DNA from 2 places in the Clostridium acetobutylicum ATCC 824 genome. Region 2 is predicted to be linked to the other one. Evidence: riboswitches for the same ligand, from Rfam matches in the RefSeq annotation. Region 2 holds a riboswitch; the other holds the start of a gene.
What was found. A riboswitch is a leader RNA that binds a small molecule or an ion and turns the genes downstream of it on or off. The one in region 2 is predicted to bind cobalamin.

Region 1: linked by a shared signal. The riboswitch ahead of CA_RS12520 (ABC transporter substrate-binding protein) and the one ahead of CA_RS07180 (energy-coupling factor ABC transporter permease) in region 2 are both predicted to bind cobalamin.

The regions. Positions count from the first base shown of each region.
Region 1 covers NC_003030.1:2,544,719-2,561,381, reverse strand. Annotated here, with positions in the region: gene CA_RS12530 (ABC transporter ATP-binding protein) at 1-700, opposite strand, end outside; gene CA_RS12525 (FecCD family ABC transporter permease) at 697-1,725, opposite strand; gene CA_RS12520 (ABC transporter substrate-binding protein) at 1,745-3,160, opposite strand; cobalamin riboswitch at 3,322-3,499, opposite strand; gene CA_RS12515 (membrane protein) at 3,656-4,456, shown strand; gene CA_RS12510 (hypothetical protein) at 4,469-5,290, shown strand; gene CA_RS12505 (phosphatase PAP2 family protein) at 5,270-5,728, opposite strand; gene CA_RS12500 (flavin reductase family protein) at 6,148-6,747, opposite strand; gene CA_RS12495 (YibE/F family protein) at 6,917-8,119, shown strand; gene CA_RS12490 (response regulator transcription factor) at 8,145-8,819, shown strand; gene CA_RS12485 (HAMP domain-containing sensor histidine kinase) at 8,816-10,294, shown strand; gene CA_RS12480 (S1C family serine protease) at 10,296-11,597, opposite strand; gene CA_RS12475 (AI-2E family transporter) at 11,761-12,780, shown strand; gene CA_RS12470 (LTA synthase family protein) at 12,925-14,829, shown strand; gene greA (transcription elongation factor GreA) at 14,869-15,333, opposite strand; gene CA_RS12460 (PilZ domain-containing protein) at 15,697-16,491, opposite strand; gene CA_RS12455 (acyl-CoA dehydratase activase) at 16,623-16,663, opposite strand, start outside.
Region 2 covers NC_003030.1:1,500,679-1,517,341, forward strand. Annotated here, with positions in the region: gene glcT (glucose PTS transporter transcription antiterminator GlcT) at 1-392, opposite strand, end outside; gene hydG ([FeFe] hydrogenase H-cluster radical SAM maturase HydG) at 578-1,996, opposite strand; gene CA_RS07140 (zinc-ribbon domain-containing protein) at 2,830-3,192, shown strand; gene CA_RS07145 (hypothetical protein) at 3,510-3,884, shown strand; gene CA_RS07150 (polysaccharide deacetylase family protein) at 4,082-4,915, shown strand; gene CA_RS07155 (biotin transporter BioY) at 5,086-5,640, shown strand; gene bioD (dethiobiotin synthase) at 5,640-6,362, shown strand; gene bioA (adenosylmethionine--8-amino-7-oxononanoate transaminase) at 6,385-7,728, shown strand; gene CA_RS07170 (superoxide dismutase family protein) at 7,864-8,412, shown strand; gene CA_RS07175 (phospholipase D family protein) at 8,505-9,086, shown strand; cobalamin riboswitch at 9,268-9,457, shown strand; gene CA_RS07180 (energy-coupling factor ABC transporter permease) at 9,585-10,256, shown strand; gene CA_RS07185 (hypothetical protein) at 10,259-10,567, shown strand; gene cbiQ (cobalt ECF transporter T component CbiQ) at 10,580-11,356, shown strand; gene CA_RS07195 (energy-coupling factor ABC transporter ATP-binding protein) at 11,414-12,253, shown strand; gene CA_RS07200 (pyridoxal phosphate-dependent aminotransferase) at 12,253-13,308, shown strand; gene cbiG (cobalt-precorrin 5A hydrolase) at 13,305-14,285, shown strand; gene CA_RS07210 (kinase) at 14,282-15,136, shown strand; gene cobT (nicotinate-nucleotide--dimethylbenzimidazole phosphoribosyltransferase) at 15,133-16,191, shown strand; gene CA_RS07220 (sirohydrochlorin cobaltochelatase) at 16,208-16,663, shown strand, end outside.

The sequences.
Region 1 (16,663 bases), 1.0 Mb from region 2:
TTATAGTTTCTCCATTAACAGTAGTTTCTGGGCTTCCGAAGGAAAGAACTTTTTTGTTTTCAACAAGCATAACTTTGTCGCAGTACTTAAGAGCTAAATCTATTTCATGAAGAGATAATATAACTGTAAGTTTTGCTGTACGACTTAAGTTTTTAAGTGTGTTTAAAAGTTCAATTTTATGATTTATATCCAAATGAGTTGTAGGTTCATCTAAAATTATAATTTGGGGTTCTTGTACTAGAGCCCTTGCAAGCATAACTTTTTGCCTTTCTCCATCACTTAGTATATGAAAGTATTTATCTATGAGATTAAGAGCACCAACAGTTTTTAAGGCTTCTACTACTTTTATTTCATGTTCTTTAGTAATAGTTCCAAAGAAACCAGTATGAGGAAATCGACCAAGTGAAACGACGTCGAAGGCTGTCATAACATCAAATGATGGCTTTTCGGTTAATACAACTGAAAGTGTTTGGGCAAGAAGTTTTTTATTTATGGTTGATAGGCTTTTTCCATTTATATGTATTTCGCCTTCAATTGGGGGAAGAAGTCCTGAAAGAGTTCTAATAATTGTAGTTTTTCCTGCACCATTTGGACCTAAAAGACATATTATCTCTCCCTGTTTGGCACTAAAGTTTATATTGCTAACAGCTTTAACTCCATTGTAACCAACAGATAAATTTTCAGCTTTAAATACAATCATGAAAAAGTCCCCCTTTTCAGTATTAAAAATATTACAATAGGAGCACCTATAAATGCTGTTACAGCACTGATGGGAAGCTCTGTTGGAGAAAATACAGTTCTTGAAATAACATCACATATTGATGTTATTATTCCTCCAAGAAGAATAGTTCCTGGAATTAAAAATATTGTATTTGAAGTTTTAAAAATAAGCCTTGATATGTGAGGAACAGCAAGACCTATAAAGGCAATAGGACCTGCGAAGGCAGTTACAACAGCTGTAAGAAGGCTTGATATTATTATAACTATAATTCTAAAAAATTTTATTTTTATTCCAAGGCTTTTTGCGTATTGCTCACCTAAAATGAAGGCGTTTAAAGGCTTTACTATTAGAAAAGCTGCTAAAAGAGAAGGTATACCTATAAAAAATAATATATATATATTTTTCCATGTGAAGCCAGAAAAACTTCCAAGTGTCCACATGGTAAAGAATTGCAGTTGCTGTTTATCTGCAAAGGCTGATAAGACATTTGTAACAGCACTACATATGTATCCAACCATAATTCCTATGATAAGTAAGGTAACTACACTTTTTACCTTATTTGCAAACAAGATTACTAGAAACATAATTAAAGTAGAACCTATTAAAGCAGCTAAAAATACTAAAAAAGGAGAGGAGGCAGCAAAACCGAAACTTATGCCTCCAAGCATAACTAAGGCTACAAATAAGGTTGCACCAGAAGAAATTCCAAGTACGTAAGGTTCTACTATAGGATTTTTGAATAACACTTGAAGAAGGAGACCTGATACAGATAGTGCAGAGCCACCTATGAGAGCTCCTATTGCTCTTGGAAAACGTATATTCCATACAATTTGATAATCTCCGTCGTTAAAGTCACCAATTTTAAAAAGGATGTTAAATACCTCACCAAAATTTATTTTTAAAGAACCTGTGCTGATTGAAAATATAAAGGTAAAAATAAGAACTATAAATAGGAGAATTAAAAGTAAGATATATTTCATATTTTTTGTTAGATTAAGATTCATAATTATCCTCCTAAAATATTTAGTAGTGCGAATAATGTTTTATTTTATATCCTTTGAAGCTTTCAGGATGAAAAATTGAAGCTAAGTCCTCTATAATCTCATCAGTTTTATCTATTGCCTGATAATAATCTTTACCAAAGCACCATACTTTTTTATTCTTAACTGGTTTTATAGTTTTTAGTATTGGGGCAGCACTTAACATAGATTTTAAAGACGGTGTGTATTCTTTTGAAGAAGAATAAATTAGAACATCAGCATCCTTTGATTTTGAGTAGAAATCCTCAAGTGTTATGTAGCCGCTTTTATTGTTTAAATCTTTGAATATATAGTCGCCACCTGCCATATCAACCATTTTTGCAGCGTATGAGTTTTTAGCGGGTATATACACTTTGCCGTTATCTACCATTCCAAAGGCAACCTTCGGCTTTTTTAGTGAAGAAACTTTGTTTTCTGTAGCCATAACCTTAGAAACCTGTTGATTAAAATAATTTTCAGCTTTATCCTCCTTGTCATAAAAGGCTGATAAGAACTTAATCCATTCTAATCTTCCAAGAGGGTCTTCTTCTAGATATTCATTATCTGAAGTATAATTTATATGAAGTTCATCAAATTTTTTCATCATGTTATTAAGACCATAACTTCCTCCGTACAGAATAGCTACATCAGGTTTTGATGAAGAAATTTTTTCAAAGTCAGGCGAGGTAGTATCTCCAATGTAAGTTATTTTATTATCATTAAGTAAAGACTTTATTTCGTCTATTTCCCACTCGTTTTCTTTTAAAGTTACAGTTTTTATACTTTTAATTTCATCAAGAGGTCTAAGAAGAGAACCTTGAGTGGCTGAGGAAACGAGAACATTATTAACTGGATAAGTTATTACGGTCTCATTTTTATATTCTGCTGGAACAGTTTTATTTTTAGGTACAAGTATTACGGTTTTATTGTTACCATCGGTTATTTTTTTGATTCCGCCTTTTAAATATTTTATATTGAAGGCTTTAGTATATTTTAAAGGTAGTTCTGTTTGTATATTTAATTTCCCATTAGAATAAGTTATCCTGGCATCCATTACTTGGTTTAAAAAGTCCATTGGAACATATATGTCGTTGTTTTTTAATTTTGGATTTGCACTCATTGCTATTTTTGAAGAGTTTAAATAAGCTGTACTGCTTGAGGCACTAACTTTTATTATATCTTTGCCTTTTGAAGCAATAGCACCTTCTCCGTTTAGAGTACATTTTCCACCTACGCTTTTAAATGCTTCTTTTAGAGATACATAGGTTTTATTATCATATCCTATTGTAGCTACAGTGTGGGCTGCATTTGAATTCTTTCTAGAATAAATATCTTTGTTTTTAGTACCTGAACATGAAGACAGGGTTATAGTAATTAAAATAAGTAATGCTGAAATTGATGCTTTCGTTTTTGTGTACATAAAAAATCTCCCTTAAAAGTATTAATCTAATAATAATTATATAAAAGAAAAAACTCCGCTTTTGCGGAGAATGAAATTAATGCATAAATATAAAAATAACCATTCAAGCTTGTAATTGTTTGAATAGCATGATTATGTTTATGGATTTCACTTCCCTCCGAAGTTCCATAATATTTTAGGTAGGTCTCCTGGCTCACAGTTTAGCCTCAACCATCCTTCCCAGAGAAAACTCCAGTGGACATTGGTTTTGTAACTGTATACAGTAACGGGGGTTGCATTGGATTTTCACCAATTTCCCTATTAAACCTAAGATTAGGTGCCTAAAATATGGTATTATTTCATGGTTAGTATACCACTTTGTCTTGTAAATTACAATTAACCATATATTTAAAAAGTGTAAATAGTAACTGTATTGTATTGTGGTATAATTAAAGCTATTATATATAATGTATTGTTTTAATACAAATAGCTATTCAAGTGAGGAAGTGAAGTAAAGTGAATGGAATAATCAATTTAATACTAAAGACATTCATAGAAACATTATATTTAACAGGTATTATAATATTAGCTGGTTTCATATTAGGTTTTCTTAGAAATACTGCCATAGCTAATTTTCAAAGAAGCTTTGGAATGAAGGCAGTTATGATAACAGGCTTCTTAGGGGTTCCTGTTCATGAACTGAGTCATGCAATAATAGCTGTTTTATTTGGACATAAAGTCACAAACATAAAGTTACTGCAAAACCCAGATGAAAAGGGGGTTTTGGGGTATGTCAACCATACTTATAATCCATCCAGTGTATATCAAAGAATAGGAAACTTTTTTATAGGCGTTGCGCCCATCTTTGGAGGAATAACTGTAATAATGCTACTTCTTAAAGTCACAACTCCAGCTGTATTTAATAATTTTATGGTGACTTTGAAACAAAATTTAAATATAACTACATTGGATAATGGTTCTATTCATAATATTTTAATTTCTAATTGGTCAGTTATAAAGAATATTTTTAATGGAGAAAATTTTAAAAATCCATATTTCTATTTATTTTTATTTATTGCTATATGTATATCTTCTCACATATCTTTGAGTAAAGCTGATATAAATGGAGCATGGGTTGAACTTGTTTCAATATTTTTACTTATACTGGTCATAAATATGGTTGGATTATCTAGCTATATATCTGCTTCTATAATTATTAAGTATAACGTGCTGATGACAGGTTTTCTTTCTGTAGCAGTAGTATTTTCTTGTATTACATTTTTAATTAGCTTAGTTTTTAGAGTTTTAAAAGCATAAGAGGTGTTAAAAATGAAGGTATACTATATAACAGAGATAGCAGTTATAATTAGGACACTAATAGAAGCTGTTTACTTTATAGTTGTAATAGTGAGCTTTAGTTTTATTATGGGTGGCTTTAGAAGTTTTATAATCGGTAATTTTAAAAAAAGTATTGGAGGTAAGGCTGTAATGGTAGTGGGAGCAGTTGGATCTACCTTTCATCAACTGCTTCATGCTGGGACGGCCATTTTGTTTGCTCATAAAATAGAGGATATTAGTTTGATTAAAGAACCAGATAAAAACAATACTCTGGGATACGTGAAATGCTTTAAAAAAGGTGAAAATTTTTATCAAAGAATAGGAGATTTTTTTATAGGATTAATGCCTTTTTTGTGTGGAATTGTAATTATGCTTTTGATGATGAAATTCACAATTCCAACGATATTTAATGATGATATCAAAATAGTATGTAAAGATGCCAATTCTATAACATTGGATTTTGATACTTTGAATGGATTTATTAACTCAAATGTGGATTTACTAAAGGATTTTTTTTGTGTTTCTACTGTAAGAAATAAGCACTTGTACATTTTTTTACTATTGGCTATTTATATAAGCTTAAGTATGTCACCGGATAGAGGTGACATACGAGGGGTTTCAAGAGGATTTTGTGTTGCATTTATTATTCTCTTAATATTTAATTTTATCGATGCTTTTAATATATCAAGGCATACATTTGCACTGGATATAATCCAAATAGGAGTCCTCATTTTATATATTTTTCAAATATCAATAGTAATGCTTTTTATAGCGGCGTTTATTGTCTTAATTTTAAGAGCAATAGTAAATTGATACGTAATTTATCAATATAAAAAGAAGTTTCGAACATAAAAGTCCAAGAACAAATCCAGCAATTATATCTGTGGTGTAATGTACACAAAGGTATATTCTCGATATTGCAATAAGAGAGGCTAATATAAAAAAAATAATTGCGAAACCATTAAAGTATAGGTAAAGCATATTTGCAGCAGCAAAGGAAGAAAAAGTATGACCTGAAGGAAATGAATAGGATAATGGCTTCGTAATTAAAATATTTATATTAGAATTAGTCCTAAAGGGACGAAGTCTTTTTACACAGTGTTTAATTATTCCCTCTCCCACGATTAAACTAATTACTAAGGATAACAGTACACTTATCCCAACAATTCTGTAGGGTTTGTATGCAATGAGAAAAGTGCAAATAAGTAGCCATATTACACCGCCATTACCCAAATATGAGCAAAAAATCATGAGTTTATCTAAAAATCTTCTACTGTTTTTAAAAGTAATGCGAGAAATTATGAAATCATCTAATTTCCTTATAAATAATAACATGTTAATATCTCCCCTTAAAAATAAGTTAAGGTAAAATACCGTTTGATGTAAAGGAGGTTTCAGAAAGTGAACATTGTTTCTGTGCCCATAACTATTTTATAAAAGCATTATTAAATTAAGATTATGCTTGGGTAAAGTTTAATATAAATTGATAGGCTAAGGGCTTATAATACAAATAAATCATAAATATATCAATATAAAATATTTCGTATAATTGTATTTTATGATAAAAATCAAAAATAGTAACTGTGATTTAAGGTATATGGTGAACTATTAAGTGAGAGGTTTGGAAGAAATGAATGTTCATAGTGCCAAAAATTAAAAAAGGAAGACATTTAGTCTCCTTTTTTCCTCCTGTGTATTTTTTTGGTTTTCTTTTTAACTGAAAAGCCAAAGGAACCAATAGGTTTTGAATTTAAACCGTAATATTCCCCGTGATTATAGCACATAAGATTGGCTTTGTTAAAGCATATTTTATTATTTTTATCTAATAAAGTTTCGTCTATTTTTACATTCAAAACTTGAAGAAGAAATAAATCGTGAGTTCCAAGTGGAGTAACCGATTTTACTTTGCATTCTAAGGCTACTGGGCAATTTTCTAAAGAAGGTGTTGAAATTGATACTCCATCGTTAAGGGGTAAACTAAAATGCTTTATTTTGTCAACTCTTCTACCGGAAACTACACCACAGTAATCAACAATTTTAACCATACTTGTTGTAGGAAGATTTATAACACATTCGCAACTTTCCTTAATATACTGATATGAAAGTCTCTCAGGTCTTATGCCCATAGCTATTATTGGATCTTTAGTACAGACAGTGCTGACCCAACCTACTGTAAAAACATTTAAATTTTGGGATTTATCCTTAGAGGTAACAAGCACCACTGGTGTTGGGTTTAACATAACGCTTCCTTTAAAATTTAATTTGTTCATGTGACATTCCTCTATTCTTTTTACACAGTGTTTTTATACAACAATAATTTTAACATATGATTAACATTTAAAAAATCACTTTTTTTATTATGTTTAGCTGTGATATATTAAAATTATCTAGAAACTATATACTAAAAAGGGGATGAAGTTATGACCAGAAAAAAAAAAGGTGATAATATGGTCGACTGTGGCAGCTATATTTATTGCAGTTTTATTAGTATGGCATTTTTATTTTAGTGATGATAATAAATCGGATTTAGTTATACACGGTAAAGTAATACAGGAGTTATCAAGTAACAGCAAAAAAAATAAAAATACCTCTAAGGTTAATGTAATAAATGTGCCAGAAAATAAAAAGTCAAAGAAGAATAAAAACTCTTTGAATAGGACTTATGTTTTGGTAAAGATATTAAATGGCGATTACAAAGGTAAAGTGATAAAGTTAGAGAACTTGGTTAATGAAAAGACAGCCCACGAAACGCTTACTAAAAAGGGCGATGAGGTACTCATTAATATAGATGAAGATAGTAAAGGAAACATAAGTAGTGCTTACATATACGATGTTGTAAGGTACAAATTTATTTTCGGACTCGTGGCAGTATTTATAATACTTCTCAGTGTAGTTGGAGGTAAAAAGGGAGTGAAATCTGTAATTGCCCTTGCTATAACAGCTGTTGCAGTATTAAAGATAATGATTCCTCTTATAATTGCTGGTTTTAACCCTACTATTGTTTCAATTGTAATATGTATAGTTGTAAGTACAATAAATCTTATAATTATAAGTGGGAAGAACAAAAAAACTCTTGCAGCTATTATAGGTACAAGTGGAGGGCTTATACTGTCAGCATTAATTGCTACCTTTAGTATAATTACTTTAAGGTTGTCAGGACTGACCGATGAGGAAGAACAAATGGTTATTTATATTACTCAAAATACAAGCTTTAATTTTAGCGGACTATTATTTGCAGGAATATTAATGGGAGCCTTAGGTGCCGTAATGGATATTGGTATGTCAATAGCTTCATCAATAAACGAACTGCATGAGACCAATGATAAGGCAACTGTTATGGAGCTTGTAAAGTCTGGAATGAATGTTGGAAGAGATATGATGGGAACAATGGCTAATACACTTATTTTGGCATATGCAGGAGGGGCTATGTATGTTATGATATGGATTTCATCATATGATCTTCCTCTGTATAGAATTATAAATCAAGATGTAATAGCTTCGGAGCTTGTTAAAACATTAGCTGGAAGTATTGGTTTAATATTTACAATACCTCTTACAGCTTTTTGTTCTGCAATGATACTAAAACGTGAAAAGGTTAAAGTAAATAGTAAAGAAAATATGCTTGTAGAAGAAAAACAATAAATTATTTGGTATGGGGGGATATATTTTGTCTGAGAGTATTCTTATAGTTGAAGATGAAGATAGAATGAGAGAGCTCATAAAAGCCTATTTAAGAAGAGAGGGATACAGTGTACTTGAAGCGGCGGATGGGAAAGAGGCACTAGAGATGTTTGACAGAAATTCAATTTCGCTTGTCATTTTAGATATAATGCTGCCTCTTTTGGATGGATGGACTGTATGCACAAATATAAGAGAGAAGTCAGAGGTTCCAATAATAATGTTAACAGCTAAGAGTGAAGAGGATGATAAACTTTTAGGATATGAGCTTGGTGCAGATGACTATGTTACTAAACCATGTAGTCCAAAGGTACTTACTGCTAAGGTTAAAGTTCTATTAAAAAGAATTCAGCCAAATGAAAAGTCTAAGGTTCAAAATTTTGATGGGCTCAAGATAGACGCTATTTCTCATGAGGTTACTATTGAAGATAAGGAAATTTATCTTTCTCCAAAAGAGTATGATCTTTTAATATATTTTTCTAATAATAAAGGTATAACGCTTACGAGAGATAAGATTTTAGATAATGTTTGGGGAGAAGATTATTATGGGGATCTTAGAACAGTAGATACTCATGTGAAAAGGCTTAGAGAAAAACTACAAGATAAGGCATATTTAGTAGCAACAGTAAGAGGAAGCGGATACAAATTTGAGGTGAAAAAATGAAGATAAAGGGCAGCATAACAACTAAATTGTTTGTTATAACTTTGAGTTTTTATGTTGTTTTCATATTAGGAATGTTGGTTTTTCAAAGTGCGTTCTTTGGAAAATTTTATCAAAACAAAAAAATGCAATCACTTGAAAGCGCAACAAAAGAACTTAAAAAACAATATAATGCCAATGAAAATAATCCTTATGATGATATCGGGAGTATAATAAAGGAATTTGAAAGAAAAAATAATTGCAAGGTAGCTATATTAAATAGTTATGGAAATTTGAAGTATTTTGAAAATGATGGAGAAGATGATACTGCCGAAATAAATATAATTAAGGATATAATGCACACTTGGGTATCTAATCCTGCTGATTTTTTAAATATGAGAAGAACTGGAAAAAGTGAGACTTATGTTTTTCAGAGCAAGACATATAATGTTAAAAATATAGTCTGCGTAGTTCCTGGAGCTAACAATGATGTTATTTTTGCAATATCATCATTCCAATCAATTACAGAGGCATCTTCGGTAATGAAGGAATTTTTTATTTACATATTTTTTAGTGCTGTAGTTGTAGTAATTATTTTAGCACTAATATATTCTAGAATGATTACAAAACCACTAAAGAAAATAAACAAAACAGCTTCAAAAATGGCTGAGCTGGATTTTAGTGAAAAGTGTAATGTCATATCTGAAGATGAAATAGGATATTTAGGAAAAAACTTAAATTTTTTAGCTGATAATCTTAATAAATCAATGAATTCACTTAAAGCAGCAAATGAACAATTGAAGAAGGACATAGAAAAAGAAAAGGAACTAGAAAAGATGAGAAAGGAATTTGTGGCCGGAGTTTCCCATGAGCTTAAGACGCCTATAGGAATAATAGAGGGTTATGCAGAAGGGCTTAAAGATAACGTTGCAGTGACTAAAAAAGAAAGGGATTATTACACAGATGTAATTATAGATGAAGCGGCAAGAATGGGAAAACTTGTTTCCGATATGCTTGATTTATCACAATTGGAAAGTGGAAATTTTAAGCTCACATTAGGAAAATTCGATATTGGAGAAATGGTATTTAAATGTTCAAAAAAATACTATGCAATATTAGATGAAAAGAAAATAGATATGAGCATAAATATAGTAAATGGATACGTAATGGGTGATCAATATAGGTTAGAGCAGGTTTTTACCAATTTACTTAATAATGCCTTGAAGTACGCTAAGAGAAAGATTCACGTAAATATGTTAAAAGAAAATAACAAGATTACTATAGAAGTTGTAAATGATGGAGAAAAAATCGAAGTTGATGAAGTATGTAAGATATGGGATAAGTTTTATAAAACTGATAAGTCTAGAAATAGAAAGGTTGGAGGTACTGGATTAGGTCTTGCAATAGTTAAAAATATAATAGAACTCCACAACGGAAGCTATGGAGTTCTTAATGTTGAAAATGGGGTGAAATTTTATTTTTCCCTAAAATTATGCTGATTTATTTGTCTGATAGTTTTAAAGAAAGGGTTTTATAAGCATCGTCCCTGTAAACTTCTACTTGTACAGTATCACCTGAGTTATGTTTTGACTTTATAGAATCGATATCGCTAGTAGAAGTTACTTTTTTACCATCAAACTTTGTTATTACATCTCCAACCTGCATACCTGCTTTTTGAGCAGAACTAAAGTCTTGAATTTGTTCAATATATACACCTTGAGGTATATTATGCTGTTCAGCGGTACTTTTATCTACAGCTTCACCACTTATTCCAAGCATTAGTATAGGCTTAGAAAGATTTTGAATTTTGCTTTTTACAGTATCAATTGGAATTGAGAAGCCTATTCCTTCTACGCCGTTTTCACTTATCTTAGCAGAATTTATACCAACTACTTGTCCGAATGAATTTACTAGAGGACCTCCGCTGTTTCCAGGATTTATAGCTGCATCTGTTTGGATATAAGTTTGTTTTTGACCTTCGCTTACGGCTACTTCACGATTAACAGCACTGACAACTCCAGTTGTAACTGTTCCTAAGAATTCTTTTCCTAAAGGATTTCCAATTGCAACGACTGAATCACCAACATTTAATGAAGCTGAGCTTCCAAGTTCTGCAACACCAGGAACAGTAAAGCTTCCTGTCATCTTTATTACGGCTATATCATTAGCTTCATCATAATTTACAACTTTAGCTGAAACTTCTTTTTTGTTGTTTAGGATTACTGCTATTTTATCTGCACCTTTTATAACATGGTAATTTGTTAGTATATAACCATCATTATTGAATATTATTCCGGATCCCATTCCTTCCTGTGTAGAGCTTCCATTACCATTACTTGAGCCAAAGAAGGAATCAAAATCGTTTTGGGTTACAGTCGTTTTTGTTGATACACCAACTACTGCAGGGCTAACTTTTTTTACTATTTGCGATACAGTTAAACCACTTCCAGTTGCACTAGACGTCTTTGTTGAGGTTGGTGAAGCATTAATATAGCCTAGAGAAGAACTTCCACCATTAGCCATAGTTTTGTATAATGGTGTACTTTTGAAAAAGTTTGATTTAGGAAGAAGATATAAGGCTGATGCTGTTGATATACCTCCTCCAAGTATAGCGCAGGTTAAACCTACTGCTATATATGATGCTATTTTTTTGTTGAAAGGTTTTCTATTTTTATTGCTTTCTTTTTTATATTCAATTGGCATATTCATATTAACGGTATTATCATTGTTATTATTATTCATTTCAGTTGTATTATCTGTATCATTATTATTCACGTTATTATTGTTTAAATCGTCCATCATTGTTACCTCCTAATTTGTTTCTGCTTTGTATGTTTTAATAATAAACTTAGTGTGTGACAGATGTGTGACAATTTTGTTAAATAGTTGTTTAGAATTAAAATTTATTACATTGAAATTAGGCACATTTCATAGTAAACTAGTACTGTAAAAGGAGGGTACAAATTTGAGTTATATTTTAGATTTGTTTCATAAAGAGTCCTTTAAGAGAGGAGCGTTTTTAGTATTATTGGCTGCATTTTTTTATTTTTGTAGGTCTATAATGAATTTTATATTATTGACCTTTATAGTTACATATTTGATTAGCAGTCTGCACGGGTTTATTGTATCAAATCTTAGAAAATATATAAAAGTTAGGGAAGGCTTAATTGCCTTACTATTATATGTTCTTATAATAGCTGTTATAGTGCTTGTTTTCTATAATTATGTTCCAGTAATAGTTAGGGAAACAACAAATATTGTAAATCAAGCAACTAACTTTTACAATACTATAGATACTAGCGATTTGGGAACATTAGGAAAATACATACAACCAATGATTACTAAATTAGATATTGGATCTTACACTAAGCAGGGTTTAAGCTATATAATAGAATTTGCTAAGAATTTTGGAAAAGTGAGTTTGAATTTATTTTTAGCGTTTGTGCTTAGCTTATTCTTTGTGCTTGAAAAGGGCACAATAAAGAAATTTGGTAAGAAGTTTGAGAAAAGCAAGCTCTCTACTATGTATGAGTACTTTGTATATTATGGTAATAACTTCCTAAACTCATTCGGTAAAGTTATAAAAGCACAAATACTAATAGCAATTGTGAATGCTGTATTATCATCTATTGCACTTGCAATAATGGGTTTTCCTAATCTAATGACTTTAGGATTTATGATATTTGTACTAAGTCTTATTCCTGTAGCTGGTGTTATAATTTCGCTTGTACCATTATCATTTATTGCATTTAATATTAATGGATTTACAGAAGTAATTTATGTAATATTAATGGTTGTAGTGATACACTGTATAGAAAGTTATTTCTTAAATCCAAAACTAATGTCTTCCAAAACTAAATTGCCTATATTTTTTACTTTTATAATACTTATAGTATCAGGAGATTTTATGGGAACGTGGGGACTACTTTTAGGTATACCACTATTTATGTTTCTACTTGATGTATTTGAAGTAAAAGTTTCGTAATGGATTCCATAAGCTTTTAAGGATACACATATATGATACATAAATAATTTATTGAAAATTAATAAGTTATTTATGTATTATTAATTTTTTTATATTATATTTATTAAGTGTTATTATATTTTAAATTAGGAAAGAGATGAATAGATGAGATTTTCTGCAATATACAAAAATACCTTGTCAGAGAAGACAAGGAAAATATTAAATTATGGTGATATTATAGTATTTTTTATAATCTTAGTTTTTAAATTGATTACTTATGGAAAAGAGATTTCACCGGAATATTTTGATAGTTCGGTTATAACACCAATAATTGCTTCAGTATTAATAATATTTAGTTTCTCTTTTTTATTCAAGGGTAAAAAAAGAACAGCGTATTTACTTATAATTGATTTGATAATAAGCCTCATTCTCATATCGGATATAGCTTATTTTAGGTATAATAAAGATATAATAACGGTTTCAGCTGTTCAAACAGCAAAACTTTTGGTTGGTGTAAAATCGAGTGTGGCTGATGTTCTAAGCATTAAGGATTTTATGTTTTTATTAGATATTATTATACTTGTTCCAACTTTTATTTATGTTAAAAGCATAAATAAAAATACTATTAAGTTAAAGTTTAGATTAGTTTTATTTTTAGCTGTCTTTATATTCGGAGCAGCTTTAGATGCACAACAATTTCATAAAGTTAATGTGGAACAACCAACACTGCTTACTGCAATGAGTAATAGAATTTACCTAACAAAGATGATAGGAAATTTAAATTTTCATGTGGTAGATGCCTATAATTTTACAAGCACAAAGGTGAAAAATTCAAAGAAGTTGCCTGAAGCAAGGAAGAATGCAATTAATAACTATCTTAAGAATAATAACTCTATTCCTGGTGTTAAATTCAAATCAGAAGGTTCAGGAAAAAATCTCATAATGATTCAAGTTGAGGCTCTTCAAGGATTTGTTGTGAACAAAAGTATAAATGGAAAAGAAATAACACCTAATTTGAATAAATGGATAAATAAAAGCTTATATTTTGATAATTATTTCTATCAAGTAGCTCAAGGAAATACATCTGATGCTGAGTTTATGTCATTGAATTCATTGTATCCTGCCCAATCTGGAGCTGCATATTATACATATGCAGGAAATACTTTTAATTCTATTCCTAAAGATTTAGGCGACAAAGGATACTATACTGCAGCGCTTCATGGATATAATGAGGGGTTCTGGAATAGAAATGTAATGTATAAATCAGAAAAATTTGATGATTTTTATGGTCAGACTAGTTATAAAAATGATGAGGTAGTTGGTATGGGATTAAGTGATGAGTCATTTTTAAATCAGTCATTGGCTAAAATGAAAACTTTTAAACAACCATATTTTTCTTTCCTTATAACTTTAAGTAGTCACTATCCTTTTAACGACACGGCTGGATATGAAAAGTATACTATGAATAAGTTAGATGTTGGTGAGTATAAAGATACTCTTTTAGGAAATTACTTTGAAGGAATACATTATACAGATGAACAATTAGGTAAGTTCCTGGACAAACTTGATAAAGAAGGATTAACTAAGAATTCAATAATTGTATTATATGGAGATCATTTTGCTATACCAAAAGAAAATATAAATCAACTTTATAGTTTTGAGGGGATAAAAGATCCTACTGATCTTACGTGGTATGAATATCAAAAAGTACCTATGTTTATTCATTTTCCAGATGACGAACATAAGGGAGTGAATCATACTTATTCAGGGCAGATGGATATTTATCCTACAATAGCTAACTTATATAACATAAGTAATAATTATATGTTTGGTGAAGATATATTAAATGTAAAAGATGGTGATAGTACCAATGTTACATTTAGAAATGGATCGTTTACAGATGGTAAGATATTTTATGTGTCATGGACTAACACTTATTATGATATAGCTACAGGTAAAAAGATAAAGGAGACACCTGAACTTAATAAGAAGAAAGAAGCTGCGACAACTGAATTAGAGTATTCTGACGATCTACTAAATCATAATTTAATTAAAACTTTTTTGAAATAAAAGAAGGGCTTAAATGAATTTATCATTTAAGCCTATTTCTTATAGGATTTTCAGTACCTCTACTTCGTAACTACCATCAGGTGACTGAACTAGAGTTCTTTTATTTAATTCTGACTTATATAAAGCCTTTCCAAGAGGAGAGTCAATACTTACCTTCATGTTTTTAATATCTGATTCAACAGAACTTACCAATGTAACCTCTTCTGTTTCATCTGTATCACAAAATTTAACTAATGCTTTTTTATTTAAATCAAATACATTTTCATTTTCAGAGCTTTCAACTACAGTACAGCTTTTTAGTATATCTTCAATTTCTTGAATTCTTGTTTCATTCATTGACTGGTCGTCTTTTGCTGCACTATAATCAGCATTTTCACTTAAATCACCTTGAGAACGAGCAAATTTTAATGCTTCTTTAATCTCTGCTCTTTTTACGGTCTTTAGGTATTCAAGTTCTTCTTCAAGTTTCTTTTTTCCGGATTCGGTTAAAATTTTACTACTCATTAATAAACACCTACTATCTTAAATTTTGTGTAAAAATATATGTACAGAATTTCTATAGTTAAACTTAACTTGTCAATATCGAATATAAGTTAAGTTTAAATTAGAAACACTTGACAGAGTTTCTAATTTAATTTAACTAGAAACTCTATATATTGATTTCTACATAAAAAATATACATATATGATATGTATATTTCTAATTAATAAATATAAATATATATAGTGAAACTACTGCAAAACAAACTCATATATTACAAAAATACAATGTTAATGTGTTTTTATAATATTAAGCTTTAGCAAACGTAGCTTCACTATATATAATATTACTAAACTTAACTTATTTCAAGAAGTTTATAACGTGGTACTAATTCAAAACTTTTAATCCTTTGGCTGATAAAGATTTAGATATTTCAGTTATAGCTTCTAGTCTAATATCTTCAGGAAGTTTTTCAAAATCATTTTTGTATTTTTCAGCACGGTCACTATCAAAATCTGACATATCAAGATCTTCTAACCTTAAAGCTGATATATTTTCATCATTATACTGAAGACTCAAGATACAAAAATCTATTATTCTTTTAAATTGAGTAGATTCATATATACTTACCTTAAAACAATCTAAATTATTATTAAGATAGTCATTTAGCCTATTAACAAGATTATCATGTATAGCCAAATCATACTTATTATCAGTTTTCTTTAAAGTACCTAATTGATAAGTAGCGTATTGGAATACTCTGTATATATCAGTATTAGATAAGTTTAAAGTTAAATACATATTTGGAACTATATATGTTTGTTTATCTCTGTATAAAGAAATAAAGTTTTTATTATAAAGGGAATCTATAAAAAGTTTTAAAAGACGCTTGTCTGTGGCCAGGATATCAAACTTACATCCATTAATAAAGCCGTCTGTTAAACTGCTTGTTCCCCAAACAATTGTTGCATTACAGGTTATGTTTAAAGAGCCCATTTTAAAGTTAAAGGTAACTCTGTCACCTACATTTATTCTTTTTGGCACATGAATTCTTGCACCAGCTTCACTTATATCGAGGATTTCAACTTGTTCCAATTGCAATTCTCCATTAAGTATAAAAGAATCTACATTACACTTGTAGTCAGTTCGTTTGAATTTTCTTTGCTCATTTTTTTTTCTCATAATAACAACCACCCTTATTACTATTACCATATAATATATAAATTCTATACTATACATTATACAATATGAAACTAAAATTAACAAAATAATTTCATATTATTGTAATAATACTAAATGTGGTTAAAATTATCCTATACTGCGCTACTTTTACTCCATTTTCCACATCTATCGC
Region 2 (16,663 bases):
GTTGCTGTTTCAATTAAAAATGGATTTTGTATGGTATCATTTGAGAGAAGTCTTTTCAGTGTAAAAGAAATATGATCAGTTAAGGATATGTGTATTTTTTCGTTTAAGTTTTCATTTAATTCCTTTGATATCATAGAAATGATTTCTTCACAAATACCTATAATATTGGTATTTACTGTAGAAACAAGCTGTTTAAAAGTGTTTGAGTTATTTTCATTTTCTATAGAAAATACTTTTTCAACATGAGTGTCTGCGGAAATTAAATCATCTATTTTTTTGCCAAAGCCTATTCCACGTTCAAACAATATCTTTTCTTTATTGTTTTGAAGAACGAAGAGAACGTTATTATTTAGTACTTTTATTATTTTAAAATCTCCTGTTGAATTTTTCATTAGTTATCACCTCATAATTATTAGTTTAAAATCAAAATGTATGTGATTAAAAAATATAGCAATATGAAAGATATTAACATATAGAAGGTTTAATTACAACTTCTATATGTTAAATAAGCAAGAAATAAGTACATATAAATAAAAATTCCAACCATAGACTTATAATCCATGGTTGGAAACTTTGCTTAGAATCTAAAATCTCTTTGTCCCTCTTTTAATTCGGTAAGGTGTTTTTTTACTATTGATTTAACCTTTTCGTTAGGTATTTTTTCAACTTCAGAAGCTATAAGTGCTTCACCATTCTTTTGAGTATTAGAAGAAGCATAATCCTCCAAGTACTCTTTAAGAGTCATTAAGGCGTTTGGCTGGCAACAATTTGCTATTTGTCCTGATTTAACAAGGCTCATGAAACGGTCGCCAGTTCTTCCTTCACGATAACAAGCGGTACAAAAGCTTGGAATATAATTCATTTCTAAAAGCCAATTAACTATCTCATCAAGAGTACGGTTATCATTGACTTCGAATTGTGAAGAGTTATCTTCTTCAGGTTCAGATTCAACGTAACCACCAACACTTGTGCTAGAACCACCACTTATTTGAGATATACCGAGTTCAAGTACGCGCTCACGAGTTTTTTTAGACTCACGAGTAGAGACGATCATGCCTGTGTATGGAACTGCAATACGAATAATGGCTACAATTTTTTCAAAAATCTCGTCCGATATTGCATTTGAGAAGTTTTCAGGATCAATGTCATCTGCAGGACGTATACGAGGAACGCTTATAGTATGAGGGCCTACACCCATAGCAGCTTCCAAGTGTTCAGCATGCATTAGAAGTCCAACAAAGTCATATTTGTACATATTTAGTCCAAACAAAACCCCAATACCTACATCATCAATACCACCTTCCATAGCACGATCCATTGCTTCTGTATGATAGGCATAATCATGTTTTGGACCTGTAGGATGAAGTTCCTCGTAACTTTTTTTGTTATAGGTTTCTTGGAAAAGTATATATGTTCCAATACCAGCATCCTTTAATTTCTTGTAGTTTTCTACAGTAGTAGCTGCAATATTTACATTTACACGTCTAATTGCTCCATTTTTATGTTTTATGCTGTATATGGTTTTGATACAGTCAAGAATATATTCAATAGGATTGTTTACAGGGTCTTCTCCAGCCTCTAAAGCCAAACGTTTATGTCCCATATCTTGAAGAGCTATTGTTTCTCTTTTAACATCTTCCTGTGACAGCTTTTTTCTTGCTATATGTTTGTTTTTATGATGGTATGGACAATATACACATCCGTTTACACAGTAGTTTGAAAGATAAAGAGGAGCAAACATTACTATACGATTACCGTAAAATTTTTGTTTGATTTCTCTTGCAAGCTTGAACATTTTTTCATTTTCATCTTCTAAGTCACACTCTAGTAATACAGCTGCGTCTCTGTGTGTTAACCCCTTACATTCTTTTGCTTTTTCAATTATGCTGTCTATAAGTTCGCGGTTACTTTTATTTTGTTTTGCGTATTCAAGGGAATCAATAATTTCCTCATCACTGATAAATTCAGTTGCAACTTTAGATTTAACATTATACATTAAAAACCCTCCAATTTTGTTTTGTTATTCTTTGATAGTCCACAAAGGGATTCTATCATTAGAACGTGGGTAGAGAACTTTAAATTATTAACTATATATGATTTGAAAATAACTTATAATAATAAAATCCTTGTGCCCAAAGGAACAAGGATAGCAGATATGGAAATGTTAATCTATATATGTGCCAGAGCTTTAAAGCTTTGGCACACATTAAGCAATAAAGTTTCCATAATAAATCACAAATAATTATATAAAAATTGACTTTGTGAATACATAGATGAAATAGAGTAACTAAATCAACTATATAAGAACTATTCTCTCGCCTTCTAATTTAGGACTAACCCTCATTCATTCAGTACGATATTTTTTATAAGCGTGGCAGATCTAAGAAAAAACAATAAGAGTTAAATCTCAGATATAGGTTCCTTTAGTTAAACTTTAGTATGTACTAAAATGTTTAGCTAGAAACTACAGATGGGGAAAGCAAACTATAAAACTCAGGGGCTTTCATAAAATCCCATACTGTACCAATGTTATTTATTATATCACAATGCTTAAGAAAATGAACTACCTAAGTTGTTATATGCTTATTATAAAACTAAGTTATTTATTACAGAAGCTTTGTAGTTGTTTAGATTTGATGAGTTTTAATTTTTTATAAAGTTATATAATAATTGTACATTGTGTAAATTAAATATCCTTTGTAAATAATATTACATATAAGGATATAATATGATAAAATTTTGGATATAAACATAGTAACAGAAAAATATTGTAAAAAATATTGTAAAATGATATAATTTTAATTAACAATTATTTTGAGGAGTGATCAAATGATAATTTGGGGTTGGGGTAGAGTAACTAAAAGAAAGATAGGTCAAGTATTCCAACGTACATGTAGTTATTGTAATACAACAGCAATATGGAACTTATGTATTGTTAGAACTTGGTTTACTTTGTTCTTTATCCCCGTAATACCATATCGAAAAAGATATTGTGTTGTTTGCCCAAGCTGTGGAAGTTACATAGAATTAACAGAAGCACAGTTTGAAGAGTTAAAGCAAGCTATAAATTCATCTTCTAGTAATGCCATTAATGAAGCCGTACCAGAAGTTGATAAATATGCAGGAAAGACAGAAACACAAAAGAATTATTTAAAGCAAATGGAAGAGTATAGGAATAGTAAAGCAGAATAGATGTATACATAGAATAAATATGTTCCATTATATAGAAAGCACAGAATAACAATTAACGTTATTCTGTGCTTTTTTTATGTATAAATAAAGGAAAATTTTAAAATTATCATATAACAATAGTATAAACAATTTGTTTTTGCTAAAACAATTTTATTGTATTAGCGACTAATTTATTTTTAGGTATGACAATACTAACAAACTTCATGTGGGCATTACTGCTTGTATGGAGTTTTTTATTTTGTGTAGAAAGGAGAAATGTAAAGATAACAGGTCACATTATGGAGAAAAGAATAATATAAATTAAAGGGGAATGGAAAATGAAGATTAAGTTTTTATTTGATTATAAGGATTATCACATTTCTATAGAGGATGAAGGAGAAGAAATTGATGTAACTGTGAATTTTACACAGCATCAACATAAAAGAGGTAGGCAAAGAGGAGTACATAAGCAAAAAATATTGGATTCTCTTTCAGAAGGAGGGAATAGTGAAATTTTGTATTTAAAGAACAATGAGAAGGCTGTTGTGAGGGATTTTAAGAGAAACATATCCTATGTAATAGAAGTTTATTCTGATTCCACAATAGTTACAAATGTTATTACAAGCCTAAATAAAACGAATATAAAGGCATATAAAGGAGAAAAAGTAATTATTATAGGAAAAAATAATGAGCACAATTATTATTTGAATTAAGTGAAGACAAGCAGCTAGATTAATAATCCGGCCGCTTGTTTTTTTCTATAAGTGAATTTAAAGCCATAATTTGTAAGATTTCAAAATACATAAATATAACTTGGAAAAGGAATAACTAAGGTTAGAAGTTTAATATAGCTTATTATTTCTATGCAGTTACTGTACAGGCAATTCAGTTAATTATTGGGGGATATGACATGAAGATCAAGGACAGTAGATTTAAAGTAAAAAACATAGTTTTAGTAGTTTTAACATTAATTCTTTTATGTGGTTTTTATATTATAGTTAGAGAAGGTATATATAAAAAAAATGTTGTAAAAAAAGAGGTGCCAAAACAAAATAAAATTCATCATAACAAGAAAAAAGAAAATTCTATAAAAAAAGATGTTCCTAAAGATAATATTAAAAATCAACCTGGTGGACAATATACTCCTTGGACAGTTAAAAGAGAGGATGGTAAAAAGGTTGCATATTTAACTTTTGATGATGGACCATCTGTTAATACATCAAAGATAATAGAAATACTAAACAGAAATAACATAAAGGCAACATTTTTTTTAATAGGTAAAAGTGCAGAGGAATTTCCTGATATGGTAAGGCAGGAATTTCAAAACGGAGAGGTTATAGGTAATCATACCTACAGTCATATATTAAGCAATAAATCAAATCCGGAAAAACTCATAGAGGATTTTAACAAATGTGATGGGGTACTAAGAGCTATATTGGGGAAAAATTATAACTCAAGGCTTGCTAGGTTTCCAGGAGGATCTTTTGGAGATAGGTTAAGAGATACTAGAGAAGCTGTTGGTAAAGCAGGATATAGATTTGTGGATTGGAATGATGAAATTGGAGATGCAAGAGGAAGAAATTTGCCGGTATCCATTTTATTACAAAATCTAAGAAAATATACTTATCCTGATACTATTGTGCTCTTAATGCATGATGCTGCACCTAAGACAAGTACAGTAGAGGCACTTCCTCAAATAATTCAATATTTAAAAGACAGAGGGTACACTTTCTCTACATTATAATTTAAGGCAGCCAGCTTATTAAGGCTGTCTTAATATATTACTTTAGTTTAAGGGTTATTTACATTTGGCATGCAAAGGAGGGGTTGACAAATAATAGGTAAATGATTTAAAATTTAATTGTTAACCTAATAAAAATTAAAGGTTAACAATTATAGTGGGGGATGATAAAAGTGAAGCCTAAAGATATGATTATGGTTTCTATTTTTGCAGCATTAACTGCAGTGGGGGCATTTATAAAAATACCAATACCATTTGTTCCATTTACACTTCAATGGCTATTTTGTGCATTAAGTGGCATTATTCTTGGAGCTAAGTTAGGAGCATTATCTCAAATAATTTATGTTGGAATGGGGCTTATGGGAGCTCCAATTTTTACGGAAGGTGGTGGGATATATTACATATTCAAACCTACATTTGGATATCTTATGGGATTTATAGTTGCATCCTTTGTGATAGGAAAATTGTCATCAAAAATAAAGAAAACAAATTTTATAAAATCCTTAATGTGTGTTTTAAGTGGTTTAACTTTTGTGTATTTATTTGGGGTAGTTTATTTGTATGTAATTTATAACCTATACATGGGTGATAAAAAAACTTTTTCATGGGCAATATTTTATGGATGTATTATTTGTATAGGGGGCGATATTTTGATAAGTATAATTGCTGCAATACTATCTATGAAGCTTAGAAGTATAAAAAATGTTAGTGAATTTGGAGGATTATAATGAGAGGTATATATTTAGTTGGAACCGATACGGAAATTGGTAAGACAGTAATATCGGCGGCACTTGTTTATATTTTATGTAAAGCAGGCTACAAAACAGCTTATTTTAAAGCAGCTTTAAGTGATGCTGAAGAACTTAACGGAAAGTTGATTCCTGGAGATACCGAATTTGTGTGCTCTCTTTCAGGAATACAGGAAGATTATGAAAAACTAACTCCGTACATATATAAAACGGCAGTATCTCCATACTTAGCATCAAAAATAGAAAATAAGCCGATTGATATACAAGTGATTAAGGACAAGCTTACTAAATTAGAAAATGAGTATGGCTATGTACTTTGTGAGGGGAGTGGAGGAGTAATTTGTCCAATTACTGATGTGGATAATAAGATATACACCTTGGGTAATTTGATAAAAGATATGAAAATGGATGTTATCTTAGTTTGTAGAGCAGGTCTTGGAACTATAAATCATACTGTTTTAACTGTTAGTTACTTAAAAAATAATGGAATTGAGGTTAAAGGGATTATAGTAAATCAATATGAGGAAAATAGGCTTTGCAAAGATAATATAAATATGATTAAAAAGATGACAGGGATCCCCATATTAGGGGTAATGCCTTATATTAATGAAAATAAAAAAAACTTTATAGAAGAATTAAAATATAATGCTTGTAATATATTCAAAGCAGATGAAATTGCAGGCTTAATGAAAGAAGTATGAACTTGTTTGGTGGTGGAAGATTATGAAAGATATTGAAAGAGATGATTTGAAATATATATGGCATCCTTGTACACAAATGAAGGATTATGAGAAGATGCCACCAATAGTAATCGATAAAGGTGAAGGCTGTTATCTATATGATGTTAATGGAAATTCATATTTAGATTGCATAAGTTCTTGGTGGACAAATATTTTCGGGCATAGTAATAAGAGAATTAATAAGGCAATTGAAAAGCAGTTAAATGAAATTGAACATGTTATTTTTGCACATTTTTCAAATAAGCCTGCTGTAGAATTTTCTAAAAGTCTTATTCAGATTGCCCCAGAGGGATTAGACAAGATATTTTTTTCGGATAATGGATCTTCAGCTGTAGAGATAGCTCTAAAAATGAGTTTTCAATATTATCAGCAAACAGGAAAAGTTAAAAAGACTAAATTTGCAGCTTTAACTAATGCTTATCATGGAGAAACTATAGGGGCCTTATCCGTTGGGGATTTAGACTTATATAGCAAAATTTATAAACCACTTCTTATAGATACCTTAAGAATCCAAGGGCCAGATTGCTATAGATGTAAATACAATAAGGAAAGACATAGCTGTGAAGCTGAATGTTTTGAGGAAATGGAGAAAAGTCTTAAGAAACATAATAGTGAATTATGTGCTATTATTATTGAGCCTATGATTCAAGGGGCGGCAGGAATGAAAATGTATTCTCCTAAGTACTTAAAGAAGCTTAGATATGCATGTGATTATTATGATATAAGCGTTATATTTGATGAAATAGCTGTGGGGTTTGGAAGAACAGGAAAAATGTTTGCCTGCGAAAATGCTGACATAAGCCCTGATATAATGTGCCTCTCAAAGGGAATTAGTGCAGGCTATATGCCTATGTCAGTTGTTTTAACTACTAGTAAAATATACAACGCATTTTATGATGATTATGTAAATTTAAAGGCTTTCATACACAGCCATACGTATGCTGGAAATGCTTTAGCTTGTGCGGCAGCAATTGAAAGTCTTAAAATATTTAAAGAAGAGAGTATAATAGAAAAGAATATAGGGAAATCCAAGCTTATTGAGAAGCTTACAAAAAATAGAGCAAGGAATAATAAGTTTATTGGTGATATTCGCAGTCTCGGTATGGTGACAGCAATAGAACTGGTTAAAGATAAAGATACAAAGGAGAGCTTTGACTGGAAAAGTAGAGTAGGATATGAAATATATAAAATAGCATTAAAAAAAGGCCTTCTTTTAAGACCTATAGGTGATGTGCTTTATTTTATGCCTCCTTATAGTATTGGAGAAAAAGATATAGAATTCATGGTGGAGAAATGTTTTGAAAGTATAGAGCAGTATCTTGAATAAAATAAGGGCTATTGAATAAAAGTCAATAGCCCTTTTGGCAATACAAACCATGTCTTAAAAGTAAGTAATTAAATATTGTAACACTTAAAGAATTAATACATAGAATAAAGTGTAATATTTAATTTGGAGGCAGCGATGTATTTTGATGAATACCAATGTCCTTTTTTAGACAATTATGATTATGAACACAGAGAGAACGAGGATTTGTACAGGCAAGCACCAAGAAGAGCTGTAGCAACTATAGTAGGAGGACCATTAGCTCCTAATATTAGAGGAACTGTAACATTTACAAGTGTACCTAACGGAACAGAGGTCTCTGTTGTGCTTAATGGACTGCCACCGTATAGACCAGCAATGGGTGGAAGACCTCAGGTTGGACCTCATGGATTTCACATACATCAAAATGGTAATTGTACTCCAGGAACTGCAGCACAGCCTTTTCCAGGCACTGGGGAACATTGGAACCCAACTAATCAACCACATGGAAACCATGCAGGAGATTTTCCTGTAGTTTTTTCTAATAATGGATATGCTAGAATGACATTCTTTACGAATAAATTTAGGGTCCCACAAGTCATAGGAAAATCTGTAGTATTGCATGAAAGTCCAGACGATTATAGGACACAACCAGCAGGAGCATCTGGGAGAAAAGTAGCGTGTGGTGTTATTAGAGCTGTTAGATAATAGCTTTTTAAAGGGGCATATAAGTCCCTTTATTTTTATGTAATGGAGGATTAAATAGTACATAAAATTAAGGTATGTATGGAGAGGGTTACATGAATAGAAAAAAGTTAACATGCATATTTATGGGAATTACAGTCTTCTTTTTAGGAATAGGTATATTTGAATTAATAAAAAGTACGGCAAAAGCAAATGCAATATCAAATAGCAATATGAAAAGTGGTTTGGAATACCACTTTTCTATGGAGAATCAGTCTCTAGATAATAGGTTGATTAAAGTTATTAATTCAGCAGATATTAAGCTAGATATAGCTATATACGATTTAAGAAAAAATAATATTGTTGCAGCAGTAATAAATGCAAAAAAAAGGGGAGTTGCTATAAGAATTATTACAGATAGCAAACAGGCAAAATTAGGAGAAGAGGATGAAGAATTAAGATTACTTAAAGCATTTGATATACCTATAAAAATAAATACTCATGCTGGTATTATGCACATGAAGATTACTGTTGTAGATAATAATACAGTTACTACAGGAAGTTATAATTACACAGACGATGCAACATATAAAAATGATGAGGTATTAATCATAATAAAAAACGCTTCAATTGCGAAGGATTGGGAAAAAGAATTTAGCACAATGTGGGAAGATACTTCAAGGTTTACAAGTTTATAGTTAAGGAAGTGAAAACTAACTTATGCATAAACTGTATTTGTTGTCAAAGCACAATTGTGTTTCCATAACTTATATGATACCATATAAATTATGAGAAATAGTTTAGGTATTTAATGAATACCTTTAAGTCCATATAAATAAAATTTAATATATAAGAATATAGAGTTTTAGTATCAATAATAGATTGCTACTAAAATTTGTAGGTTCAACTGAGGAGTCTTAGTTGATTAAAAAGGAATCAGGTGAAAAGCCTGAGCGGTCCCGCCACTGTAATAAAGGAGTTTAAGTACAATATGTCACTGGGAAACTGGGAAGGCGTACTTAAGCAATGATTTTTGAGCCAGGATACTTGCCATATTCTAGTATGTTTTTTCTACGAGCGATAGGAGGAATAATCATGAAGTATAACCATAGGTGTACTATATGCATTTGGCCTTTTAACGTATTGTTAAGGGGCTTTTTATTTTATCAGAATAATTTTCAAAAGGGAGTGTTTATATGCATATAGAAGATGGAATATTATCACCAACGGCATGGGGGACGTTATATGCTGCATCTGCTTTATTTGTAGTTCCAGGTGTTAGAGAAATAAAGAATAGATCTAAAGAAAACTTATATTATAAGCCTTTTTTATCAATGGTAGGAGTAGGGGTTTTTGTAATATCCTGCATGCACATACCTGTTCCTGTAACTGGTTCATGTTCGCATCCATGTGGAACACCTCTTGCAGCGATACTCATAGGTCCACTAGCAACTTCAGTTATAACGGCAATAGCTTTGTTTTTTCAAGCGCTGTTTTTAGGACATGGTGGTATTACAACTATAGGGGCAAATAATATTTCAATGGGTATAGCTGGAGCAATATCAGGATACGCCTTTTTTAAGCTTTTTAGAAAATTTGGCAGCTCAGTATGGTTAGCAGCTGGGGTAGCAGGTTTTGTAGGTGATATGGTTACCTATATGGTAAGTGCCTTAGAATTGGCTGTAAGCTTACATGGACATACGTCAATATTGAAACAATGGTTAATATTTTTTATGGGATATGGACCAACACAAGTTCCATTAGCGATCGCGGAGGGTATATTTACAGCAGTAATTATTAAAGTGATGCTTAAGAGAAGACCAGATCTTTTAAAAATAGATAACTTAAAGAGTAATAAGGAGGGTTAAATATGAAGAGTGGTTCTAATTCCAAAAATCAGATTAAGTGGATGGACAGCTTTACAAAAACCCTACTAGCAGTAATGTTTGTGATACTTATATTTATTTTTGTGTCAGGTAAGTACATGGAAGAGCATAAAATGAAGGCATCGGGTACAGACGATAAGGTGAATTCTATGGCATCAACGAAACATCGTCCATTTATAGAACTTCCAGGAGACGCAGAGGTTGGAGCTTTTTCAGTGGCAAATTTTTTTGCAGGACTTATTTTAGGACATCACTGGGAAAAACTATTTGGAAAGCCAAAAGAAGATAATTAAAGGAGTATTTTTATGAGCCTTTTAGAATTTAAAAATACCGTAGAGCTTGAAAGTTTTCTTCATAGATTCGATGGGAGGGCAAAAACTGTTGTTTTCTTAATTAGTATGATTACATCTGCATTGCTTTCAAGATGGTATGTTATTGCAACTATGTGGCTTTTCTATTTGCTATTGTTTTTTAGTGCAGGGATAAGAATAAATAAACTTATAAAAAGGCTTTCTATACCAATGGTAATGGCATTAATTGTTTTTGTAAATGTGATTTTTACAAATGGAAATCATATTTTTTACAGTATAAATATTGCAGGGTTTAAATTGGATATTTATTCAGAGGGTATAAGCTTGGGGATTATAATTGCTCTTAGAGTAATTACTGCAGCTACAATTGGATATCTTCTTGTCTTTACCACCCCAATGACAGAAATTCTTGAAACCTTAAGAATGCTTAAAATACCTAATACTATTATAGACATAGCAAATATGATGTATAGATATGTTTTCATAATTGAGGAAGTTAAAAATAGTATGCATAGAGCGCAAATAAGCAGAATGGGACAAAATACATCCATCTATAGGAGATTAATAGACTCTGGAAAAACAGCAGCCTATGTATTAATGAAAGCTCTTGATAAAAGCGTAAATATATACAAGGCAATGCTTTCAAGAGGATACAGCTCAGAAACCAAACGTTTTGCTTTTTTCAATGAAGGTATACATAAAAGAGATCTAATCTTCATAATATTATCCCTTATCTTTATTGTGCTCTGCGTTATAGGAAACCAAATGTGAAACTTGCATTTTCACGATAAAAATTATCTATGCAATAAATTTTAAGGTGGTTAAATAATGAATCAAATAAGCATTAATAATGTAGATTATATTTATAGCGATGGCTTTGAAGCTCTACATGATATTAATATGAGTATCAAAAAAGGAGAAAGAGTAGCTATACTTGGCCCAAATGGAGCAGGTAAATCAACTTTGTTCAATATGCTTAATGGAATCATTTCTCCAACGTCTGGAGAGGTTAAAATAAATGGACTAGATACTAAAGTTAAGAAGAATCTAAATGTAATAAGAAGAGATGTTGGAATGGTATTTCAAGATTCAGATGATCAGCTTTTTAACTCAAGTGTAATGCAGGAAATAGCTTATGGTTTAGTGAATATGAAAGTATCAGAGGAAGAACTTCAAAGTAGAGTTAAGTGGGCGCTTAATGTTGTAAATATGGATGGATTTGAAAAAAAGAGTCCACATAACTTAAGTGGTGGTCAGAAAAAAAGAATAGCTCTTGCCAGTGTTTTGGCTATGAAGCCCGAAGTCTTAGTATTAGACGAACCAACAGTATCTTTAGATCCAAGGGGCACTATAAAGCTTGTAAAACTTCTAAAAAAAATAAATGAAGAGATGAAAATTACAATAGTATTTTCAACTCATGATATGGATATAGTCCCACTTTTTGCAGATAAGGTATACGTATTAAATGAAGGTAAACTTATTTTACAAGGAGGAGTAAAGGAAGTATTCAACAATAAAAAAGTTCTTAGAAATATAAATTTAAGGCTTCCAAGAGTGGCTCATTTAGCTGAGATATTGAAAAGTGATGGATGTATTGAATTTGATGAGCTACCGCTTACAATTGGTGAGATAAGAAAATGTATCAAAAATTTAAAGGGGGGGATTTAATGATTCACGGTGGAGATATTTATACAGAAGGTGTTTTTAAAGGGAGAGAGCTTTTAGATTATAGTTCAAACATAAACCCTCTAGGTATACCTAAAAGTTTTTTAAATAACATAGATGAAGGAATAAAAAATCTAGGGGTGTATCCTGACGTTAATTATAGGCGTTTAAATAAAAGTATAGAGAATTATTTGAAATTAAAAGATATAGGTATAGTACTTGGGAATGGAGCTTCGGAAATAATTGAACTTTCAATAAGTCTTTTTGAAAAAATCTTAATTATAGTTCCCTCTTATGCAGAGTATGAGATAAATGCTAAAAAACACGGAGTAAGTGTTGTATTTTCATATTTAGATGAGAATATGTGTATTGATTATGAGGATATAATTTCAAAGATAGATGATGTAGATTCAGTTATAATAGGTAATCCCAATAATCCCAATGGAGGGTTAATAAATAAAGAAAAGTTTATTCATGTATTAAAACTTGCAGAAGAAAAGAAAAAAACAATTATCATAGATGAAGCTTTTATTGAATTCACAGGGGATCCTTCTTCGAGCTTTGTAGGGGAGATAAAAAATTATAGCTGTCTTTTTATAATAAGAGCAATGACAAAGTTTTTTGCCATGCCAGGAATAAGATTTGGATATGGAATAACAAATAACAAAGAAATAGCAGCTAAAATAAAAGCAAAACAAAATCCTTGGAATATAAATTGTTTTGCCGAAATGGCAGCTATAAATTGTTTAAAAGATACTAATTACATTGAGGAATCTCTTTTATGGATTAAGAAGGAGAGAAAAAGATTTATTGAGGAGCTTAATAAAATAGGTTTTATAAAAAGAGTATTTTCTCCTCATGCAAATTTTGTGCTTTGCAGGCTTGAAAATATAAGTGGAGAAAAACTTTATGATTCTTTACTTAAAGAAGACATTGTGATAAGAAGATGCTGCAATTTTATAGGGCTTGATGATAGCTTTGTTAGGTTTGCTATAAAGGACGAAAAGAAAAATACAAAATTTTTGAGGGCTCTTAAGGGTGTGGAAAATAATTTATGAATACAGCGCTTATAAGTTTAAATAGTTACGGAGATAAAATAGGAAAAAAGTTAAGGCAAGCTATGGATTTAGACATATATTCAAAAAGAGAAATTGAAAATTTTAAATTAAGTACTTTAACAGAAATGCTTATTAATAGATATGAAGCTCTGATTTTTGTAGCGTCTACGGGAATAGCAGTTAGAGCCATTGCCCCATTTATAAAAAGTAAGACGGAAGACCCTGCGATAATTGTTGTGGACGTACTTTCAAAATACACCATAAGTCTTTTAAGTGGACATATAGGAAGGGCTAATGAAATGACTTTAAAGATTTCTAAAATATTAGGTTCTATTCCAATAATAACAACAGCAACAGATAATTTAAATGTAGAAGCCCCAGATGCTATTGCAGTTAAAAATGGACTTATAATAGATGATTTAAAAAAAGCAAAGGAAATATCCTCCCTTTTAATTAAGGGCAGTAAGGTCTCATTTATTGATGAAGAAAATTTAATTAAATGCCCTAAAGGATATACAGATAGTTTTGATTCCGAGGGGAAGGTTTATGTAACAAATAAATTAATGGAATTAAAAGAGAAGGAATTAAGGCTTATAAGAAAAAATGTTATCTTGGGAATTGGATGTAGAAAAAATTATTCTGTAGAGGCTATGGAGAATATAGTTATGAAAAAGCTTAGGGAGCTTGGTATTGATAAAAGAGCAGTTAAAACTATAAGTTCAATAGATATTAAAGCTAATGAAAAGGCTATTATTCATTTAAGTGAAGTTTTAAAGGCTGATTTCAAAACATTTACTAAGGAAGAAATAAAAACTGTACAGGAGATATACGAGGGAAGTGACTTTGTAGAAAAAAATGTTGGGGTAAGGTCGGTGTGTGAACCCTGCGTAAAACTTTCTAATGGTCAAATAGTCTTCTCTAAAATGAAGATTAACGGTATGACTTTATGTATTGGATATGAAAAGGTAAAGTCATGAAAATTTCAGCAAAGTATCCTGCTAGTGTTGGTGAAGTAGTTCAAGGAAGCTTTAATGGAAAGGATGTACTAATGTCATTTCCTGTTAGCTTATTTACAGAGGTGACACTGTTTGAACGTAAGGCATCTAAGGATAAGTATAATAATCTTAAAACCATGATGTTTCTAGAAAATATTTTAAATAGATGGGGCTTTGAAAAATACATAAATAATATAGATATAATTATAAGCTCAAATATTCCAAGGGGAAAAGGTTTTGCCAGCAGTACGGCTGATTTATGTGCATTATATTATGCTCTTTTACGCTTTTTTGGTAGAGAGTTTAATGAAAGAGAATTAATTGAGGAATGTATTAATATAGAACCAACAGATAGCATAATATTCGATAAAGCTACTGTGTTTGATTATAAAGAAGGAAGTTATAAAAAAACACTTGGAGAATATCCTAAGCTTCATATTTTAGTATTCGAAGGAAAAAGAATTATAGATACTGTAAGTTTTAATAAGAAAGAACTAAAGCCGCTTAAGGATGTAGGAAATTTAATTAAAAAAGTAGAGAAAGCACTTAAGGTTGGAAGCGTAAAAGATATTGGAGAAGCTGCAACATTAAGTATAGTGAAAAATTGTGATAGACTTAGCTATGATATTTTAGGGAAAGTACTTAGGCTTAAGGATGAAACCTGTGGGATTGGAATTATTGGAGCTCACAGTGGAGATATGCTTGGAATAATTTATGATGATAAGTATGCTTTAGATAGTGCAAAAGAAAGAGTGGAAAATATAAAAAATTATAAAATATATGAGCTCGAAACTTTATTAAGAGCTGAGATGAGGAGGGGAATATATAAATGAATATAGAAAATTTGATAAAGGGTATTAATGGATTAGACAATAAGGTCATGAGTAAGATTCAAAAAAGATTGGACAACTTAACAAAGCCTTTAGGAAGTCTTGGAACCTTGGAGGATATAGTAAAGCAGCTTGGAGGAATAACAGGAGAGGTGTACCCTTCAGTTAAAAATAAAACGGTTATTATAATGTGTGCAGATAATGGAATTGTTGAGGAAAATGTTAGTTCATGTCCCAAAAGTGTTACAGCGTCGGTTACTAGGAATTTTATGAAAGGCTTCACAGGAATAAATGTTTTTACAAGACATGCAGGAGCAGACATAGAGGTTATAGATATAGGTGTAGATGCAGACATAAATGAAGAAGGAATAATAAATAAAAAGATAAGACGAGGAACCAGCAACATGATTAAAGGTGCTGCAATGACTAGAGATGAGGCTTTAAAAGGGCTAGAAGTAGGTATTGAAGCAGTAAAAGAGCTTAAGGATAAGGGTGTAAACCTAATTGGAACGGGAGAAATGGGAGTAGGTAATACTACAACCAGCAGTGCAGTGGCTTCAGTTTTGACAGGTTGCCCGGTAGACGAAATGGTTGGAATAGGTTCAGGACTTACAAAGGAAGCCTTTAGAAATAAAATTCAAATTGTGAAGGAAGCAATAGCACTTAACAAACCTAATAAAGAAGATCCAATTGATGTTTTAAGTAAGGTGGGTGGTTTTGATATAGCTGGGCTTGCAGGATGTTTTTTAGGAGCTGCAATTTATAGAATACCAATAGTTATCGATGGTTTTATATCAGCATCTGCTGCACTTTTAGCAGTTAAAATAAATCCATTAGTTAAAAACTTTATAATTCCGTCTCATGGTTCAGCAGAACCTGGAAGCAAGTGGATTATGAAAGAGCTTGATTTAGAACCAATGTTGAATTTAAAGATGCGACTAGGTGAGGGAACTGGTGCAGCGCTTGCTTTTCAAATAGTAGATATGGCTGTATTTTCCTATCTTGAAATGGGAACCTTTGAAAATGCTGAGATAGAACCCTATAAACCACTAAAATAATACTTGGAGTGATTTTATGAAAAAGGCAATATTAATAATAAGTTTTGGTACAACCTATGAAAATACAAGAAAATTAACTATAGATGCAATAGAAGAAAAGGTAAAAGATGAATTTAAGGATTATGAAATTAGAAGAGCATTTACCTCCTATAAAATAATAAAAGTTTTAAAGGAAAGGGATAAAATAATTGTAGATACTCCAGGTATGGCACTTAGTAGATTAAAGAGAGAGGGTTTTGAAAAAGTAATTGTTCAGCCACTTCATATAATACCAGGAGAAGAGTATGACTTTGTTAAAAGAGTAGTTAATGAGTATTCTTACGATTTTAAAGAAATAAAACTTGGAAGACCAGTTTTGTACTACAAAGGAATAACAGGAGAGTTTCCGGATGATTATGAAATAATGGTGAATTCTATAAAAAGTATAATACCTAGAGATGAAATTGTAATACTTATGGGGCATGGAAGTACA